2 linked regions of the Panacibacter ginsenosidivorans genome follow. The protein of the gene in region 1 interacts with the protein of each later gene in a pairwise test. Links are inferred from orthologs where the notes say so. Each region holds a gene or a part of one and is shown on either strand. Other genes may lie near its edges.

Region 1 (3,214 bases):
ATGATGAAACAAGTATTTGTAAATTTCAGTTTAATGTTTTATATTTATTTTCCTCGAATGTTTAAACCGTTTAATATCCCACGATTGCCATCACACTAATCATTGAAAGCACAGTTAAGGTTTTGTATTGCATAATTTAAAAACTTTACTGTATGAAAAAGCTTCTTTTTATTCTTCTCATTTCTATTTTATACGTTGCGTGTACAGGTAATCAATCTTCATCCAAAACCACAAATGACAGTACATCTGCTTCGGTTAAAGAAGCGCTACTAACTATGCCTTATAAGGCAAGTTATTCTTCGGATATATCTGTTGGCAAACAGTCAGATGCGTTAACAGTGCTTAATTCTTATAAAGCATGGGAAACAGGCGATATGATTGCCTTTGCAAATACATTTTCCGACTCTGTTTATTTAAATTTTTCCGATGGCTCTAAATTGACGGGTACAAAAGATTCTATGATGAAGATGGCAAGTAAATACAGGGATAGTATTGCATCTGTAAAAATAGATATGGATGTTTGGTTACCCGTGCATAGTAATGATAAAAATGAAGATGCTGTTTTGGTTTGGTATAAAGAAATTGATACTTATAAAAGTGGTAAAATCGATTCTATTTATTACAATGATATTAATGGCATCAAAGATGGCAAGATCAATTTCGTTGAATCAATGGCTATGAAGTACAAAAAATAATGATAGGTTTAGTTTAGTCCGTGCCCAGCTGCGACCCTGGTATTTTACCGGGGTTTTTATTTTAATGGAATTTGTATAATGCTCAATTATTGTATTGCGGCGCAAGAGTGCGACGCAACAAAAGTTTAATTGTAGTAATGCAGGTTGGGTCATAATAAAAAAAGCCCGTCATAAGACGAGCTTTAAAAAAATAATCTTAGAATTTATAACTCAAGTAAACTCTTTACAGGATCTTTTCCGATCAATAACAATTCAGGATTTTCAAGTAATTCTTTTACACGTACTAAGAAACTTACACTTTCTCTTCCATCAATAACACGGTGATCATAACTCAATGCTAAATACATCATAGGTCTTATTACTACCTGACCGTTTATCGCCATAGGCCTTTCCTGTATTTTATGCATACCAAGAATACCACTCTGTGGAATATTGATAATGGGTGTGCTCATTAAACTGCCAAACACACCACCATTTGTAATAGTGAAAGTGCCACCCTGTAGTTCTTCCATAGTAAGTTTGTTATCTCTTGCTTTGCCTGCAAGTTCAACCACTTTCTTTTCAATATCGGCCATGCTAAGACTTTCTACATTGCGGATAACAGGAACGGTTAAACCACGTGGAGTGCTTACTGCAATACTGATGTCTGCATAATCATGATAGATAAGTTCGTCGCCATCTATATATGCATTCACAGCAGGCCATTCGCTTAATGCAATGGCACAGGCTTTTGTAAAGAAACTCATGAAGCCAAGGTTTACGCCATGCGCCTTGCTAAAGGCATCTTTATATTGTTTGCGGGTATCCATGATGCGCCCCATATCCACTTCGTTGAAAGTGGTGAGCATGGCAGTAGTATTCTTAGCTTCAACCAATCGTCTGCTGATAGTTTTGCGCAGGTTGCTCATTTTCTCTTTACGTACATTACGTGTAAAGAGTTCCTGGCCTGCAAAGGCTTTTTTGCCAGGGTGTGATAAAGCTTCGAGCACATCACTTTTCATGATCTTGCCACCAAAGCCGGATGCTGTAATAGAAGAGGGATCTACTTTCTTATCAGCGATTATAGCGGAAGCTACCGGAGTTGCTTTTATATCATTGGTAACTGCTGTAACCGGAGCTTCAACAACAGCAGGTTTTGCTTCTGCTTTCGGAGTTTCTTTTTTTGGAGTTTCGGCTGAAACATTTACAGTAGCAGGCTTTTCGGCTGTTTCATCAATGTGTGCCAGCACAGAACCAATATTTAAAGTATCACCTTCTTTTGCAATGATCTTAAGAGAACCAGCCTGTTCGGCATTTACTTCAAAAGTCGCTTTTTCGCTTTCCAGTTCGGCAATAACCTCGTCCCTGTCAACATATTCGCCATCTTTCTTTACCCATTTCAATAAAGTAACTTCACTTATGGACTCGCCAACCGCTGGAACTTTTATTTCAATCATAACCTTCTTTTTGGGATTGCAAACCTACTTTAAAAAGGGGAATTTATATTCAATTTTTTAGTATGGGTTTATGTACCCTTCAGCAGTATCAAATGGCATCGTCCCTTGCGTCGCACACTTTTACATTTGTATTTCATGGCAATAAAAACAAGTATTGAAAAAGATCATGAGCAACATGAAACACTTGGCAAAAGAAAATTGTATTGCTGATATGTGGATGAGATCACTTACTCTTAATCGCAGCAGCATGCTGTGCATTAATTACCGTAACCTTTGTACGCTGCAGGTTTTGTTGCCTATAATTTTGAGAAAGAATTTCATTTAGGCGTATAAGAAGCAACTCAGCAGATTGGTCATTGATCTTGCGCAGGAAATAACCATCAAAAGTTTTGTCTGTCCAGATTGCATAAGTAAAACACTGCAGTATAGTTTTTATATCTACGCTTTTTACCCATTCTTCCATAGCGGAAATACCGTTAGGTTTGTTTTGTATAAAAGAGTAATCTGTATCTGCAAAATTATTCTGGCAAAAGATCTCTATAAAAGAGTCTATAAACTGCTGTAATGTAATTTTACTGCCTTTTACCGGCTTTGTTTTCAATGTAAGGATAGAACCCCCTGTTTTGAATACACCGCGATAATCAGCTAGCTGTTGCAGCGCTGCAATTTGATATTGATTGAATTCCTGTGGCATCGTCCGTTTAACTAAATTAGTATTATGCACAGGTTATTTAGAGTCTTTCATACTTATTTATATACATTTTAATTTATGTATTAAAGCAGCATTAAAACAAGCTTGAATTTTACATTCATTTTATTAGTTGCTCAGGTAAATTCAATTTATAAGCACATTTTTTCTTTAACCTTGTTACAGTAATTTTGCAGCTATGTCAGTGTTACACAACAAAATTTCCAACGCCGAGCTTAAGCGCAAAATGATGGAAGAAACGGAAAACCGTGTTACCATTAGCTTCTATTGTTATTTTACCATTGTTGATCCCAAATCTTTCAGGGATTGGTTGTATAAAAATCTTTTTGCTTTAAAAGTGTTTGGGCGTATTTACATAGCACATGAAGGAATTA
Region 2 (3,272 bases), 3.2 Mb from region 1 along the record:
CAATGTGTACCTGCAGCAGGCAGTCTATAACACGGTCATATTTTGCAGCCTGTTTGTTTATCTCCTGTAATAATTTTAAGCTATCCACTCCATGTATCAGGTGTACAAAAGGCGCTATGTATTTTACTTTATTGCTTTGTAAATGACCAATAAAATGCCAGCGAATATCTTTAGGTAGCGCAGTTTCTTTATCTGTAAGTTCCTGCACATAATTCTCACCAAAATCGCGCTGGCCAAGCTTATATAAGGCCAATATATCTTCCGCAGGTTTTGTTTTGCTTACTGCAACAAGTGTTACTTTTTTTTCACTTAATTCTTTTATCAATTGCTCGTATGCTGCCGTATTTATTGCCATGCCAATCTTTTTTGTAAAGATAAATGGGTGTGCGGAGAGAAAAATATTTATGAGCCGGGCATTTGTATTTTATAGCGTCGCCTGTTGTGTCACTCACTGCATCGTTCGGAACTATTTTGATCAGGTTAGAAGTGAAAAGTCAAAACTTTTGCATCTTTCATTTTTTACTTTTGCCTTTTCACTGATGCAATCAGTACCGGTGTATAAGGGTGCGACGCAACGTAAGACCAATAGCAGCAATGCTGCCGGCAACCAAAATAAATACACATAATATGCTATCTTTTGCTATTTGATAATTAGCAAGTAAATTCGCACCCGCTAATGTCATGAACAATGACAGCATGATTTTCTGATCATCTAAAACTATCAACAGATATGGCATACGACGTTATTGTGCTTGGCAGCGGTCCTGGTGGATATCCTGCCGCTATACGTGCATCTCAGTTAGGATTTTCAGTGGCAATTATTGAAAAGGAAAGCCTTGGTGGTATATGTTTGAATTGGGGCTGTATTCCAACCAAAGCACTTCTAAAAAGTGCACAGGTTTTCGAATACATGAAACACAGTAAAGACTATGGTATTATTTCCGGCGATGTGCAGGCAGACTTTGGCGGCGTTATAAAAAGAAGCCGTGGAGTTGCCGATAAGATGAGTAAAGGCGTACAGTTCCTGATGAAGAAAAACAAGATAGATGTGGTGATGGGATATGGCAAAATAAAAGCCAAGGGACAGGTAGAAGTAACCGCTGCAGACGGGACTAAAAAAATAATTGAAGGCAAATACATCATCATTGCAACAGGTGGCCGCAGCCGCGAACTGCCCACCCTTAAACAGGATGGCAAAAAAGTAATTGGTTACCGCGAAGCAATGGTATTGCCGCAGCAGCCAAAAAGCATGATCATTGTGGGTAGCGGTGCGATAGGTGTAGAGTTTGGTTATTTCTATAGCAGCCTTGGAACAAAAGTTACTATTGTGGAATTTATGCCAAGGGTTGTGCCTGTTGAAGATGAAGACATTTCAAAAGAACTGGAAAAACAACTAAAGAAACAAGGCATTGACATAATGACCAGCGCTTCTGTTGAAAGTGTTGATACAGGTGGCGCCGGTGTAAAAGCATTGGTAAAAAAACAAGACGGCAGTACTGTAACACTTGAAGCAGATATAGTTTTAAGCGCTGTTGGTGTGGTAGCTAATATTGAAAATATTGGCCTTGAAGAAACAGGTGTAAAAACAGACAAGGGCAGAATAACTACTGATAAGTATTTTCAAACAAATGTGCCCGGCATATTTGCCATTGGCGATTGTACACCTAACCAGGCATTGGCACATAAAGCCAGCAAAGAAGGTATTAACGCTGCTGAATATATCGGCTATCTTGAAAAGAAATTCCATCATCAACCAGAACCTATTGATTATGGTAATGTACCAGGATGCACCTATTGCTCTCCTGAAATTGCCAGTGTAGGTATGACGGAGAAAGCAGCAAAGGAAGCAGGCTACGAAATCAAAGTGGGTAAGTTCCCGTTCATGGCCAGTGGTAAAGCAAGTGCATCAGGCGCTACTGAAGGTTTTGTAAAAGTAATTTATGATGCCAAGTATGGCGAGTTCCTTGGTTGCCATATGATCGGTAATAATGTTACTGAAATGATAGCCGAAGCAGTTACTGCACGCAGGTTAGAAACAACAGCACACGAAATATTAAATGCCATTCACCCGCACCCAACCATGAGCGAAGGTTTAAAAGAGGCTACAGCAGCAGCTTATGGAGAAGCAATAGACATTTAATGTATCTGAGTTCCATTTTAGTTGACATTAAATAGAACTTTGTTTGATGTAATATTTTTAATAGGTTGGTATAATATTGATTTTATTATGTCCAACCTATTTTAGTCCTGTCACGTTTATCTTTAATATTAAATGCTTACACATGAGAAAAAAACTAACACTACCATTATGCTCCTGTCTGTTACTGGCCACAGGAGTCTTTGCACAGGTTGAAAAAAAACCTTCATCTTTAGGATTTAGTATTGGCTTTGCTGATTTCATCGCTGTTCAGGATATAAAAAACACTTCTATCAGTGATGCACAGATCGGGGGTTTCAGTAAAATGAACAGCTCATTTGTGGCGCAGTACTGGAAAGGCTTAACAAAAAACCTTGATGTTTCAGTTGCGTACACAGGTTCATTTATAAACAGGCTGCCATCTACTTTTCCGCATAAGCCTGTTGATTATTTTCACGCACTGGGTGCCGCTGTAAATCTGAAAATGTTTCAAGAAAAAGCTCCGGTAAATCCATTCTTAACGGCAGGTGTTGAAGGTTATAACTATAAAGATAACTGGGGTGTACAGTCACCACTAGGATTGGGGTTACAATTGAACCCATTCAGAGGAAATGCTAATTTCTTATTACAGGCTCAATACAAACTTAGTTACAGCGATAAAAATGTAAACCATCTGTTCTATTCTTTTGGTGTACTTGCTCCGCTTACAGAACCAAAAGCAAAACCTGTTGTAGTAGCAGCTCCACCGCCACCTGCAGATACAGACATGGATGGCGTTATTGATGCCGATGATAAATGCCCAACAGTGGCGGGTCTTGCAAAATACAATGGCTGTCCTATACCTGATACAGATAAAGACGGCATAAATGATGAAGCAGATAAATGCCCTAACGTTGCTGGCCTTGCTAAATACAATGGTTGCCCTATACCTGATACAGATAAAGATGGCGTAAATGATGAAGAAGATAAATGCCCTACTGTAGCTGGCTTCCCAAGATATAACGGATGCCCTATACCTGATACAGACGGTGACGGTGTAAACGATGAGAATGACAGGTGCCCAACAGAAGCAGGCCCTGCGGATAACAATGGTTGCCCACGTCTTGAACAGTTTAATTTCAACGCCAAGAATGTG

The links.
Region 2: the proteins of odhB (region 1) and lpdA interact in binary tests that used the Escherichia coli proteins (3 or more experiments, as listed by UniProt). The link is inferred for Panacibacter ginsenosidivorans from one-to-one orthologs.

Annotation. Positions count from the first base shown.
Region 1 is NZ_CP042435.1:3,731,167-3,734,380, forward strand. The notes cover bases 16-2,892. They hold odhB (2-oxoglutarate dehydrogenase complex dihydrolipoyllysine-residue succinyltransferase), read right to left. Parts: upstream 2,132-2,892; coding sequence 899-2,131; downstream 16-898. Other genes in these bases: FRZ67_RS15635 (nuclear transport factor 2-like protein), read left to right, coding at 153-695; FRZ67_RS15645 (hypothetical protein), read right to left, coding at 2,355-2,825. Also shown: oxygen-dependent tRNA uridine(34) hydroxylase TrhO, read left to right, coding at 3,019-3,214. UniProt on the Escherichia coli protein: E2 component of the 2-oxoglutarate dehydrogenase (OGDH) complex which catalyzes the second step in the conversion of 2-oxoglutarate to succinyl-CoA and CO(2).
Region 2 is NZ_CP042435.1:573,781-577,052, forward strand. Bases 1-2,935 are described here. They hold lpdA (dihydrolipoyl dehydrogenase), read left to right. Parts: upstream 1-730; coding sequence 731-2,140; downstream 2,141-2,935. Other genes in these bases: FRZ67_RS02265 (YggS family pyridoxal phosphate-dependent enzyme), read right to left, coding at 1-355; FRZ67_RS02270 (hypothetical protein), read right to left, coding at 546-737; FRZ67_RS02280 (OmpA family protein), read left to right, coding at 2,283-2,935. Also shown: more of FRZ67_RS02280, read left to right, coding at 2,936-3,272. UniProt on the Escherichia coli protein: Lipoamide dehydrogenase is a component of the glycine cleavage system as well as of the alpha-ketoacid dehydrogenase complexes.